4 regions of the Hydrogenophaga sp. PAMC20947 genome follow, and region 1 is predicted to be linked to each of the others. Evidence: predicted binding sites of a transcription regulator. Region 1 holds the regulator's gene; each other region holds the start of a gene.
The links. The regulator FNR, encoded in region 1, switches genes on or off when oxygen is low (the NO sensors DNR and NnrR bind a similar motif). The targets are predictions, from matches to a motif close to TTGATNNNNATCAA.

Region 1 (3,437 bases):
CAGCTATCCTGATGGCGATCACCGCAGCCGTGATGGTGAGCCTGTATTTGCGCACGCCATTGAAAGTCGACGTGATCAGGGATCGCGGTGCGCTGGCACGCATGGTGGATCAAGGGCGCATTGAAAACGTGTTCCGCCTGCAGGTCATGAATGCCACGGAGTCGCCTCAGACCTATGTGATCACGGTTTCTGGTTTGGACGGCGTAACGATTGCGTCCGAGTCCGAAATCACAGTGTTGCCCACCGAGGTTCGATCCGCCGTGCTGCGGGTTCAGATTCCACCGAACTCGGCAAAAACGGGGTCGCACACCATCCATTTTGATGTCCGCTCTACCGGCAAGGATGTGTCTCAAGTCTCCGAAAAGGCGGCCTTCCTTGTGCCCCGTTGAAATGCAACCTATGTCCTATGTCCAGGAGAACCCCATGACCTCGAACTCAACCGATCCTGTGCCTCCCGTTGCTTGGTGGAGTGTTCCCCACATGTGGATGGTGGTGGGTGGCCCGGTGGTGGTTGTGATCGCAGCCATTGCAACGGCTGTGATTGCGGTGAAGTACCAAGATCCGGTCCTGAACAAGAACGACTATGAACGCGACCTGAAAGCGGCCCATGCCCTTGAGGGCAAAGCGCGCGAGGCGGCTTTGTTCAACATGATGCCCGCTGGCCAGGCGCGCAATCACGCCACCACCCAGGTCGCACCGCCCGCAAATTGAATACGCTGCACAGACATTGCTCTGACAGCAATACAGGAGAGTGACCCATGAAGGCAAAGCGTTGGATGTGGATCATGTGGCCCGCTTTTTTGATGGCCGCGGTGTTGGAGATGTTGGTCTTTGCCTTTGTGGATCCCAGCGAGATGCATTGGCAAGGACAAAGCCTCAGCCTTTCGCGTGAAGCCATCTACACAGGGGCATTTTTCATCTTTTGGATGGCTACGATGCTCTCCAGCGCCTTGACAACTTTGTTGGCGATGTCGCCGTTTGAGGTCAACCGTTGCCCGGTCCCTGAGCAGGATCGCCCGCGTGAATGTGCGAAGAATGCTACCTGTGATCGAGCTTGATCTTCTCGATAAAAAAATGCCCCCTGCGGGAAATTCTGCAGGGGGCTTTTCTTTTTGGCGGAGCGGTTCGATTCGGTGCTTTATCCGCAGGTCTGCGGATTCACAATGCGCCGCAATCCGTCGGTGTCCTTGATGTGAACGTAGCGCTGCTTGACCTCAATGATGCCATCTTCAACAAACTTCGAAAAGGTTCGGCTCACGGTTTCCAGCTTCATGCCCAGATAGCTGCCGATCTCCTCGCGTGTCATGCGCAGGATCAGTTCGGACTGTGAGAACCCGCGCGCGTGCAAGCGCTGCACCAAATTGAGCAGGAAGGCTGCGAGCCGCTCTTCCGCACGCATGCTGCCCAGCAGCAGCATCACGCCATGGTCGCGCACAATCTCGCGGCTCATGATTTTGTGCATGTGATGCTGCAGGGTGGTGAATTCGCGCGAGAGCTCTTCGATCTGGTCAAAAGGCATCACGCAAACTTCAGCGTCTTCCAGGGCAACCGCGTCGCAGGAATGAAGGTCGTTCACGATGCCGTCCAGCCCGAGAATTTCCCCCGTCATCTGAAAACCCGTCACCTGGTCGCGCCCATCCGCCGTGGTCACACAAGTCTTGAAAAAGCCAGAACGCACGGCGTACAGGGATGTGAATTTTTCACCCGTGCTGAACAAGGCCGTGCCGCGCTTGATGCGGCGGCGAGAAGAGATGACGTTGTCCATCTTGTCCATCTCCTCTGGATTCAGGCCCATAGGCAGGCACAGCTCACGGAGATTGCAGTTTGAGCAGGCGACTTTGATGCTTTGAACGTCCATATTTTTCCCCGGGTAATCACTGGGGACTTTACAGCACCGCCAGTGCATCAGGCCATAAACGCCGGGAAACACTGGATTTCTCTTGCGGGCAGCTTTTCGGGGCATACCTAGGCTTGACAAAGATCAAAGGGCGCCCTGGCGTCTTGGGGCACATTCAATGCTCAGTATTGGAGAAAAGTCAGTGAGCCACACGATCCCCGACGAACTGCTAAAGCGGTTCGATATCCCAGGTCCCCGTTACACCTCTTACCCCACAGCCGACCGCTTTATAGAGGCTTTTGGTGAGGCGGATTACATCCAGGCGCTGGAACAACGCCGGGCAGGTTCCATGGCGTTGCCCTTGAGCCTGTATGTGCACATTCCGTTCTGCGAGTCGGTCTGTTATTACTGCGCCTGCAACAAGGTCATCACCAAACACCACGAGCGCGCGGCCGAGTACCTTCGCTACCTGTCCCGAGAGGTGGAGCTGCAGGTTGAGCACTTCGGCAAAGGGCACAACGTTTCGCAGCTGCACCTGGGTGGCGGCACCCCAACCTTCCTCTCCGACGAGGAGCTGGAAGACCTGATGACCATGATCCGCCGCAATTTCACCCTGGTACCAGGAGGGGAATACTCGATCGAAGTTGATCCGCGCACGGTGACCGATCAGCGCCTGCAAACGCTGGCGCGCCTCGGGTTCAACCGGCTCAGCTTCGGGGTGCAGGATTTTGATCCGGCGGTTCAGAAGGCGGTGCACCGTGTGCAGCCCGCTGAGCAGGTGTTTGCGCTGGTGGCCGCGGCCCGAAAAATCGGCTTCGAGTCGATCAACGTGGATCTCATTTACGGCTTGCCTTTGCAAACCCCCGAGTCGTTCGCGCGCACGCTGATCCAGATCAACGAGTTGCGCCCTGATCGCATTGCGCTGTACGCCTATGCGCATCTCCCGACCCGTTTCAAACCCCAGCGGCGCATCGTGGCCGCTGAGCTTCCCAGCCCCGGTGACAAACTGTCGATGTTGTCCGCTTCACTTGATGCGCTGATCGAGGGCGGCTATGTGTATGTGGGTATGGACCACTTCGCGCTGCCCACCGACGCGCTGGCCGTGGCCAAACGCCAAGGGCGCTTGCACCGCAATTTTCAGGGGTACAGCACACAGCCCGATTGCGATCTGATCGCCCTCGGCGTTTCGGCCATCGGGCGCATCGGTGCCACCTACAGCCAAAATGCCAAAACGCTGGACGAGTACTACGACGCCCTGAATCAGGGTCGACTGCCCATCGTGCGCGGGCTGGCCTTGTCCCGTGACGATCTGCTGCGCCGGGCGGTGATCATGTCCATCATGTGCCAGGGAGAACTCGACTTCGAGTCGATTGAGCTCGGACACCTCATCAAGGTCAAGGCGTACTTTGCGCGAGAGCTCGAAGTGCTGGCCGACATGCAGGCCCATGGACTGGTCGAGGTTCACGACAGCAGTGTGAAGGTCACCGCCGCTGGCTGGTATCTGGTGCGGGCCATTGCCATGGTGTTCGACAAAAACCTCCAGGTCGATCTGGACCGGGCCCGTTTTTCCAAGATCATTTGAGTGGGTTTGTCGTTTCAG
Region 2 (3,437 bases), 2.4 Mb from region 1:
ACGGTGGAGCGGGACGACCGGACCGGGTTGGTCTGATCGATGGCAATCGCTGGTGGCACGCCATCAACCCGGTCCACGGCCGGCTTGTCCATGCGGTCCAGAAACTGGCGCGCGTAGGCGCTGAAAGTTTCCACATAGCGCCGCTGGCCCTCGGCAAACAAGGTGTCAAACACCAGGCTGGACTTGCCCGACCCGCTGGGTCCGGTCACCACCGTCAGCTCCCCGGTTCGGATATCGAGGTCCAGATTTTTGAGGTTGTGCTGGCGCGCGCCGCGGATGCGAATCTGTCCCTGTGACATGCAGAACACTTTCTAAGGTCAATTGACTGAGCCCAAACATTCTAGGCAAGCCGGTTCAACCGGCTGTCTCTGGGGATATCCCGCCGGTCATATGGAACAAACCATGGTGGATCCCTAGCCGGTAAACTGAAAAAAATAGAGGAGACATTCATGCTGAAGAACATCGTCTTGGGGCTTGCCCTGGTCGCGGCTGTGGGCGCAACTCAAGCCCAGCTGCTGATTGGGCAGACGGCCGGGTTTTCCGGGCCAGTGGCGGCGGGGGTCAAAGAGACCACCGATGGCGCCCTGCTCTACATCGACGCCGTCAACGCCAAAGGCGGGGTCAATGGGCAAAAGATCGAGCTGGTTTCACTCGATGACAACTTTGACCCCAAGATCACGGCTGAAAACGGGCGCATTCTGATGGAAGAGCGCAAGGTTCTGGCCATGTTCTTGACACGCGGAACCCCCCACAACCAAGCCTTGTTTCCGCTGCTGGAAAAAAATGGCGTGCCTCTGATCGGCCCGTCAACCGGGGCCATGGTCTTGCACGAGCCGGTCAACCCCTGGGTTTTTAACGTGCGCGCCACTTACCAGCGCGAAGCAGAAAAGTCGGTGGCCTTTCTCACATCTATCGGCTTTAACCGAATCGGCATCGTTCATGCCGATGACTCTTTCGGCAAAGACGCCATTGCCGGCGCGCAAAAGGGCTTCGACAAGGCCAAGCTCCAGCCCTCGATCGTGATCGCAGCCGATCGCGCGAAACCCGACTTCGACGCCATCATCCCGGAGCTGGTGAAAGCCAATGTTCAGGCCGTTGTGTGGATCGCATCGGGCACGGCGGTCTCCAACGGCGTGAGCGCGCTGCGCAAAGCAGGCTCGACCGCCCAGATCGTGACCCTCTCCAACAATGCTTCTTCGGGTTTCATCAAGAGTCTGGGCGAATACAGCCACGGTGTCATCGTGAGCCAGGTCTATCCCAGCGAACGTTCATCAGCCTACGCCATGGTCAACGAGGCTCGCAGCCTCGCCAAGGAGCGCAAGCTCGCAGAGATCAGCCCAGCCATGCTGGAGGGTTTTGCGGCGGCCAAGGTATTGGTCGAAGGATTGCGCCGCGCTGGCAGCAAGCCCACCCGCGCCGGCGTGGCCAAAGCTTTGGAAACCATGCGGCCATACGATCTGGGCGGTTTGAGCATTGACTACTCACCCACCGACCACAGCGGCCTGGACTTCGCCGATTTATCCATCATCGGAGAGCGCGGGAAGTTCCGCCGCTGAAGGGCAGAAGCCGGACGCCATGCGTCCATGGCATCCGGCCAACTGCTTAGCCCCTAGACCCAAATTTGGGTTGGCTCCCCTGAATAGGCGAGCGGCTCAGGCCTTCACAATCAGAACCGGCACTTTGGCGTGGGTCAACACCTTCTGGGCGACACTGCCCAGTATCAGCGCCTTGACGCCCTGGCGGCCATGCGAGGCCATCACGATCAGGTCGCATGCTTCGGCCTTCGCCGTCTCGATCACGCCTTCATAGACCACATTGCGCTCGATGGTGTCCCCGGCAAACGGGACGCCTTCGGCAGCGCACACCTTGCCCAGCGCATCCAGCGCTTTGCCTGCTGCGCTCTTGGCTTCGCTCAGGTAGGCCTGCAGGGCCACGGCCGAGGCATCGCCGATGCCGATGTAGGGGAAGGGATCGATGACATAGACGCCCACCACCTGGCCACCCTGGGACTTGGCCAGCTGCGCTGCTGTGGTGGCTGCGCTGGTGGCAAGCTCAGAGCCGTCGGTGGGAACGAGAATTTTTTGAACATGCGGATCTCCTTGTTATTGGGATTGCAAGGCCATGGGCACCAGCGCCCATCGCACCTCCAACCACAAGTCCATCGTAAGCCCAATGCAGGGAAAAGCCTTGAGCCCGATCAAGAAATGGCTTCGCCACGCTTCTGCGCGTCCACGCCCAAGACCGGGCGCACCCGGTTACCCGCGGCGATGCACGGCCGCAGGCCGGTCCGCAGATCGGTCCCATTCGCCGGCGGCAAACCAGGCATCACCGTCCATGTAGGCTCGCAGCATGGGGAGGGCGTCCAGCCCCCAGAACACCTGACCGTTCAACACCAGCGACGGCACACCAAACAACCCCAGCGCCAGGGCTTCGTCGGTGTTCGTCCGCAGGCGTTGTTTGACCACTTCACTGTCCGGCGCCAGCCAGGGGCGCGCCCGCTCTGACATGTGTTCTTGCAAACAGTCCTTCAGGGCGGCGAGCCGGTCGGGATCCGTCGCGCTGTGCCCCCCCTGCCAGACGTGGTGCATCAGCTGCTCGGTCACCCAGCGATTGGTTTCCCCAGGGCACGGCTCCATGGCACAAGCCAGGCCCAGGCGGAGCAGCGGCAAGGGGTTGAAGGGGTGCTCGGCCGGCATGTCCAGCGCCACGCCGTGGTGGTGGGCCAGCCAGCTGACCTGCCGGTAGGTCCACTCCCGCTTGCCCGGCATCTCGGCCGGGCCCAGCTGACCACGGGCTTTGAGCAGGGCCGCAAACAACACCGGCTGGTAACGCACCCGAACACTGTGCCCCTGCAATGCCTCGGGCAGGCGCTCGAAGGCCAGGTAGGCATAAGGCGAAATCGGGTCGTAGAAGAACCGAATATCGTGCAACACGGAAGAAGGCGGTGTCGGGTTGACTGGCGGAGTGGCTGCAGGTGTCGCGGTCATGGCGGTGGGGAACAGGTTGTTTCAGGCCGCAGGTTCGATCTGGCGGGCTTCGATACGCGCCCACACCTCGCGCTTTTCGGCATCGTCCAGCTGGCTCCAGACTGAAATCTCGTGCAGCGTTCTGTAGCAGCCCTTGCAGCCACCGTGCTGTTCGTCCAGTTCGCAGATCGAGACGCAGGGTGAGGGCACACCCGGCCCGGGGTGTTGGGCTAACGCATCGCGCAGATTGATCAAAGGATCCATGGATCAGGGTGCCTGGGTGGGCTCGGTGACATCGTGCACGGGTGCACGGGTCAGGGTTGTCAAGTTGTCCGGGGTCAGGCGGAACACACCGTGGGGATGACCCGCGGCCGCCCAGATCTCGGTGAAACGGAAGAGCTGGCGATCGATCAGGGTGACCAGCGAGGTGGCGTGTGCCAGTGGAGACACCCCACCGATCGAGAACCCGGT
Region 3 (3,437 bases), 890 kb from region 1:
CGCCTGCCAGCCATGCGTCAGCCAACACCTTGACGCCGCCCTGCTCGATGATGCCCTTAATGTCCTTGAGGAAACCGGAGTCGTTGATGCGGCGTGCATGGGCGTGGCCTTTGACCAGCCCTGGCATCAGGGTGGCTCCAAACTGTGGATGAAAGCCTGAGGCGTAGTCCAGCGGGAAAGAGGTCATGTCGATCTGTCCGCTGAGCATGGCCTTCCACTGCTCTTGTGCCTTGACCAGGCTGGCGCCTGGGTAAACCTTGATCGTCAGGTCAACATTGGCCGCAGCCACATCCCTCGCAATCATCTGCACCATTTCGTCGCGCACATCGCCCTTGCCGCCAGGGAACTGGTGGGAGGCCTTGAGCACGGTCTCAGCGCTGGCGGCGGTTGAGGCAACAGCCAGTGCGGCGAGGCCCAAGGCGCTCAGGCTGTTCTTGATGGGATTCTTCATGTGTGTCTCCTGTGATGGAATGGGGGGGGTTGAGCGATGGTCCTCACGCAGCCGCTGGACCTTGTTATATAAAAGATGCATCATGTTATATGCAACAAAATCCTGTCCAGCATGGGACTAACCCGAACTCGACCGCTTCAGCATGAGTAAAACTTTGTCCAGCACATCTTCCAGCAGCGCCAACCGGTCGCGGATGCAACGGGTGCGTGAAGAGTTGGAGGAAGACATCGTCAATGGCCGCATGGCGCCAGGCGAACAGGTGCACCTCGAAGCGCTGGTGCGGCGATTTGAGGTCTCACGCACGCCGGTGCGTGAAGCCTTGCAGCAGCTTGAAGCCAGCGGTTTGGTGGTGGTCCTGCCCAAGCGGGGTACTTATGTGGCTCGCGTGGGCATGCCCGAACTGATTCAGATGTTTGAGGTGATGGCCGAACTGGAGGCGCTGTGCGCCAGTCTGGCTGCGCGCCGGGTGAAGGCGCCGGCCTTGGCCGAGATCGCAGCGGCGCACGCGGCTTGCGAGCAGCAAGCCGGGGTACAGGACGCCAACGCCTACTACTACGCCAACGAGCAGTTTCACCAGTTGATTTACCAGGCTTGCGGCAACCCGTTCCTGGTGCAGCAAACCACCACGCTGAAGAACCGCCTCAAACCCTACAGGCGCCTGCAGTTGCGGCTGCGCAACCGCATAGCCCAGTCCCTGGCCGAACACAGGCAGATTGTGGATGCCTTGCAGCGGGGCGACAGCGAAGCGGCCGCGCGCGTGGCGCGCGACCATGTGCTGATCCAGGGGCAACGCTTCACAGATCTCATGAGCTTGGCCGACCGGGCGCAGGGTGCCGACTTGGCCACAGACCAAGTGGCAACAGCCTGACACAAGCGGTTGGCGTGCTTCCTGGCGACGGGGTTTGGCGCTTGGACGCCTGCGCGCAGCCGGTTCAAGCGCGTTTCTTCCTCTGTCGCAACGTTGTTTGATGCAGATCAACAAGGCCGTGGTGTAGCGCCGTCGAGCGTGGGTAGCACCTTGAAAATGGGATTTTGAGCGCCAGTTAATGGGCAATCAATTCTTTTAGGGAATGCACAGCATGCGACTCGACAAACTGACGACCAAATTCCAGGAAGCTCTGGGAGAAGCCCAGACCTTGGCCTTGGGCAACGACCACGCTTATATTGAACCTGTCCACCTGCTGGTGGCGATGTTGCGCCTGCCGGGGGGCCCGCAGTCGCTGCTGCAGCGGGCCGGGGTGAATGTGGCTGGGCTCAGCAAGGCGGCCGAGGCTGCTTTGAAGAAACTGCCCGAAGTTCAGGGGCAGGATCAGGTGCAGGTGGGCCCCGAACTGGGCAAGCTGCTTCAGGCCACCGAGAAAGAGGCCCTGAAACGGGGCGATCAGTTTGTGGCCGGGGAGCTGTTCCTCCTGGCTTTGACCGATCAGAAGGGCGAGATCGGCCGCATGGCGAATGAAAACGGCTTGAACCGCAAGTCGCTGGAGAGTGCGATCGAAGCGGTTCGTGGCGGGCAAAGTGTGGACAGCCCTGAAGCCGAGGGCCAGCGCGAAGCCTTGAAAAAATACACCCTGGATCTGACCGAGCGGGCCCGACTGGGTAAGCTGGATCCAGTGATCGGTCGCGACGACGAAATTCGCCGCACCATCCAGATCTTGCAGCGTCGCACCAAGAACAACCCGGTGTTGATCGGGGAGCCCGGCGTGGGCAAAACCGCGATCGTAGAAGGGCTGGCACAGCGCATCGTGGCCGGTGAAGTGCCCGACTCGCTTAAGGGCAAGCGCGTGTTGTCGCTCGACATGGCCGCTTTGTTGGCCGGCGCCAAATACCGTGGCGATTTTGAGGAACGGCTCAAGGCCGTGCTCAACGAGCTCGCCAAAGACGAAGGTCAGACGATCGTGTTCATTGACGAGCTGCACACCATGGTGGGTGCCGGCAAGGCCGAGGGGGCGATGGATGCCGGCAACATGCTCAAGCCAGCGCTCGCGCGCGGCGAGTTGCATTGCGTGGGGGCTACCACGCTGGATGAGTACCGCAAATACATTGAGAAAGACGCTGCGCTGGAACGCCGCTTCCAGAAGATTCTGGTTGGTGAGCCTTCGGTGGAAGCAACCATCGCCATTCTGCGAGGCCTGCAGGAAAAATACGAAGTCCACCATGGGGTGGAAATCACCGATCCAGCCATCGTGGCCGCGGCCGAGCTCAGCCACCGCTACATCACCGACCGCTTTTTACCCGACAAGGCGATTGACCTGATCGATGAGGCGGCGGCCAAGATCAAGATCGAGATCGACTCCAAGCCCGAGGTGATGGACAAGCTTGATCGCCGCTTGATCCAGCTGCAAATCGAGCGCGAGGCCGTGCGCCGTGAAAAAGACGAAGCCTCCCTCAAGCGCTTTGAGCTGATAGAGGTGGAAATCGAAAAACTGCAAAAAGAGATCGCCGATATGGACGAGATCTGGCAAGCGGAGAAGGCGCAAGCTCAGGGCTCTGCCCAAGTCAAGGAAGAAATCGACAAACTGCGTCACCGCATCGAAGAGATGACCCGCAAGGGCGATTTCAACGCCGTGGCCGAGCTGCAGTACGGCAAACTGCCCGAACTGGAAAAGAAGCTCAAGGATGCCCAGGCCGTGGAATCGACCAAGGGCGCGAGCAAGGGGGTGCCCCAGTTGCTCCGCACCCAGGTCGGCGTTGAAGAGATTGCTGAGGTGGTGGCCCGTGCCACAGGGATTCCGGTGTCCAAGCTGATGCAGGGCGAGCGCGACAAGCTGCTGCAGATGGAAGACAAGCTGCACCTGCGGGTGGTGGGACAGGACGAGGCCATCGGTGCCGTGGCCAATGCCATCCGGCGCTCGCGCTCGGGCTTGTCCGATCCCAATCGCCCGACCGGCTCTTTCCTCTTTCTCGGCCCCACCGGTGTCGGCAAGACCGAATTGTGCAAGGCCCTGGCGGGTTTCCTCTTTGACAGCGATGACCACCTGATTCGCAT
Region 4 (3,437 bases), 840 kb from region 1:
CCACCGGGCCGGCCACCAGCAAGGCGGCGCCGAGCACGGTCAGGGTCGGGCGAAATCGGCGATCAAAGTGGTGTGTCATGGCGGGGTCAGGTCTGGGACAAAGGGACGGGCGGCCACGCCCGGTGGAGCGCGATCACATGGGATGGGCCAGTGTACCGAGCACCCCGCGACCACCCGGCAAGGCAATCGAGTCCCTGCGCTGGTGGCGCCAGGAAATCAAGGCGCCAAGGCAGCAAACGACCTTGGTACCCAGGCCCCAACGCCGTTGAGGCGGCTTACCAGTAGCCCAGCAGCTTCCACCACAAGCCACCCACCGTGACCCAGATGACAATCAGCAACAGGCTCATGGCAAAGCCGGCCTTCCACCACTGACCGAGCGTGGTGTAGCCGGAGCCGAAGATGATCGGCGAGGTGCCGGTGGCGTAGTGGGTCAAAGTCATCATGATGCTGGAAGCGGCAGCCATGATCAGCGCCAGCGGCAAGGCGGGCGCGCCCAGCGCCAAACCGGCGCCGTAGAAGGCGGCAAACATCGCGGTGATGTGGGCGGTGGTGCTGGCGAACAGGTAGTGTGCATAGAGGTAGATCAGCACGAGCAATGCGCTGGCCGGCAGCCAGCCCAGGCCCAGTCCGCCAATGCCGGTTTCAATGCTGCTGGAGAACCACGCGATCAAGCCCAGCTTGTTCAGAAAGGTGGCCATCATCACCAGGGCGCTGAACCACACGACCGTGTCCCATGCGCCCTTTTCCTTGAGTACATCGTCCCAGTCGAGCACGCCAGTGACCAGCAAAACGGCGAGGCCAATGAAAGCCACCGAGGTTGCGTCAAGCGCGACCGAAGGCCCGAGCACCATGGCCGGTATGCCGGCCCACAACACCAGCAACAACGCAAACACGCCCAACATGATCTTCTCGCCAGGCTTGACCTGGCCGAGTTCCGCCATTTTTCCTTTGGCAAATGCGGCCGCGTCGGGCGTGCTTTTGATCTCGGGCGGGTACATCAGGTACAGGGCCAGGGGCATCAAGACCAAGGCGACCAGACCAGGCAGCGCCATCGCCAGGGCCCAGGTGCCCCAGGTCAGGTTGATTTCGGCGCCGGTGGCTTCGGCCACCAGTTTGACCACCAGCGGGTTGGGCGCCGTGGCGGTGATGAACATGGCCGAAGTGATCGGGTTGGCGTGGTAGTTGACCAGCGCCAGGTACCGGCCGATTCGGCCCTCGGTGGCGTGCTCGGGATCGGAGCCGTAGCTGCCGGCGATCGCCCGCATGATGGGGTGGATGATGCCGCCGCCGCGCGCGGTGTTGCTGGGCGTCACCGGCGCGATGATGAGTTCAGACAGGGCCAGCGCGTAGCCGATGCCCAAGGTCTTTTTACCAAACAGAGAAATGAAAAAGTAGCCGATCCTTGCCCCCAGACCGGTCTTGATGAGCCCGCGCGAAATCATGATCGACACACCGATCAGCCAGATCAGGGAATTGGAGAAACCGCTCAGTGCATCCGCAATGGCCCCACCCGGTTTGTCGTTGGTGACACCCGTGGCCGCCACCAGCGTGATCGCCACCAGCGCCATGGCCCCGATCGGCAACGCCTTGCCGATGATGCCGACGATGGTGCCGACAAACAAAGCCAGCAAATGCCAGGCGTTGGCGGTGACGCCCTCAGGCACGGGCACCAGGAACCAGATGACCAGACCGGAAGCCAAAGCCGCGCCCGCGGGTATGCGTTTCAAGTCCATTGAATCTCCCTGTGTTGCGACTGGGTTTGATGTGCGGACCCCGCCCACCGTTGTGTCCAACGTCGCACCGTGAACTTGCTTTGAGTATGGGGCAGGGTTGTGCCACGGTCGTTTGACTTGTGTCAAACCGGTGGCGTGTCACCCCGCCTGGAGGGACCAGGGTCGGGCATCGACGTCAGCAGCTGCTTCGGCTACTGATGCCCCCTTCAAAAGCACCCCGGGTCCGGTAATGAACCGCCCCGATGCGATCGGCTGCTACGCGCCGGTTTGCTCAATCATCTGGTACCGCCCTGGCGACACCACGATGGGTTCAGGAAACCCCTCGCCCAACACCCGCATGCCATCGCTGTTTTCGCCCTGGGCGTCTTGAAACCCCTTGTTGACCACGCGCTCAAAATGCGCGTAGGTGGCCCAGACCACCACATTCACATACTTGATGGATCCATTGGATTCCCGATCAAGGGACTTGTAGAAAGTGGCGCCCGCAAAACCGTCTTGTTTCTGGAAATACGCCACGTATTGCGCACGAACCGACTCGGCTTGTGCGGCCATGCCTTCGGGCACGGTGATGGTATTGATCACATGGACTTGTTGCATCGGGAAGCTCCTGGTTTCAGGTTTCAGGTTTCAGATGGATCGATCCTCGGGCCCATGGAGCACTGTGTTGATCGATTTGAATCAGGTGAGGTCTGCCCCTTTGGTCACGCAACAGCACCACCCTGCCCTGCCCACACGGCGAGACGACCATGCCCATTGCAGTCTGACCTTTCCGTGTTTCAGCGAACACGATGCATGGGCAGGGCTTGGGACCGGGTTCGATGGAGTCAGATCATGTTGCCGCAGGCGCCAGCCATGCGCGCAGGTAAGGCTGCAGCCGGGCCTGCATGGCCTTGTCTCTGTGCAGGGCGCAGAAGTTCAGTGCCATGGTCTGCATCAGAAAAGCCTCCACGCCTTCGACCAGGATCTCGGGCTCCACGTCCTTGCGGAATGCTCCCTGCGCCAACCACTGGCCCACCAATTCGCCCAGCCGTCCGAAGGTGAGCGCAATGGGGCCAATCTCCTCCAAGGCCATGGCACCCGAACGGCGCATGATGACGTCAAACACATAGCGCTCGGACGACATCAGCTCCACCAGGGGCATCAAGCGTTTGGCCAATTGGTCTGCGTCGTGGGGCGATGAACCGGTCACCATGCGATCGAGCAAGGTGTCGATGCGCTCGCCAATGAGCAGGTCCATCAATTCGTCTTTGTCTTTGAAGTGCGCGAAGAAGGTGCCTTTGGCCACACCGGCGCGCAACACGATCTCTTCGATGCGCAAGGCCTCGAAGCCTTTTTCTGCGACGAGTTCATGCGCCACCGAGGTCAGGCGCGCGCGCGTGTCGAGGGTTCTCTGCTGGACGGCTTTTCGCATGGGTGCGTAGATTGCAATAATTTGACCGCAGTCAATTTATATTGACCACGGTCATTTTTTAACTTATAAATTTGACTTCGGTCAATTTTATAGGAGTACCCCAGTGAAACGCATCTTCATTCTCAACGGTCACCCAGCCGAACGCTCGCTTTCCCGCACCCTGGTGGAAGCCTATGCCGAGCAGGCTCGCGAGGCCGGGCACGAGGTTCGCATCACCCACCTGCACGACCTGACTTTCGATACCGATTTCGGATGGGTGGACTTCCAGCAACCCAAACCCCTTGAACCTGCGC

Region 2: a site for FNR is predicted at 2,188-2,201, ahead of E5678_RS14000 (universal stress protein). Genes of this name have one in related genera too.
Region 3: a site for FNR is predicted at 1,417-1,430, ahead of clpB (ATP-dependent chaperone ClpB). Genes of this name have one in related genera too.
Region 4: a site for FNR is predicted at 1,846-1,859, ahead of E5678_RS21445 (DASS family sodium-coupled anion symporter). Genes of this name have one in related genera too.

Annotation. Positions count from the first base shown of each region.
Region 1 covers NZ_CP039252.1:685,130-688,566, forward strand. The annotation lists gene ccoG (cytochrome c oxidase accessory protein CcoG) at 1-389, shown strand, start outside; gene E5678_RS03150 (FixH family protein) at 424-711, shown strand; gene E5678_RS22560 (hypothetical protein) at 759-1,058, shown strand; gene fnr (fumarate/nitrate reduction transcriptional regulator Fnr) at 1,139-1,858, opposite strand; gene hemN (oxygen-independent coproporphyrinogen III oxidase) at 2,016-3,419, shown strand.
Region 2 covers NZ_CP039252.1:3,091,444-3,094,880, forward strand. The annotation lists gene uvrA (excinuclease ABC subunit UvrA) at 1-299, opposite strand, end outside; gene E5678_RS13995 (ABC transporter substrate-binding protein) at 450-1,556, shown strand; gene E5678_RS14000 (universal stress protein) at 1,653-2,078, opposite strand; gene E5678_RS14005 (2-hydroxychromene-2-carboxylate isomerase) at 2,256-2,987, opposite strand; gene E5678_RS14010 (DUF1289 domain-containing protein) at 3,009-3,230, opposite strand; gene E5678_RS14015 (YbaK/EbsC family protein) at 3,234-3,437, opposite strand, start outside.
Region 3 covers NZ_CP039252.1:1,577,470-1,580,906, reverse strand. The annotation lists gene dctP (TRAP transporter substrate-binding protein DctP) at 1-451, opposite strand, end outside; gene E5678_RS07025 (GntR family transcriptional regulator) at 594-1,319, shown strand; gene clpB (ATP-dependent chaperone ClpB) at 1,531-3,437, shown strand, end outside.
Region 4 covers NZ_CP039252.1:4,692,066-4,695,502, reverse strand. The annotation lists gene E5678_RS21450 (DUF4139 domain-containing protein) at 1-79, opposite strand, end outside; gene E5678_RS21445 (DASS family sodium-coupled anion symporter) at 276-1,733, opposite strand; gene E5678_RS21440 (antibiotic biosynthesis monooxygenase) at 1,989-2,330, opposite strand; gene E5678_RS21435 (TetR/AcrR family transcriptional regulator) at 2,563-3,144, opposite strand; gene E5678_RS21430 (NAD(P)H-dependent oxidoreductase) at 3,248-3,437, shown strand, end outside.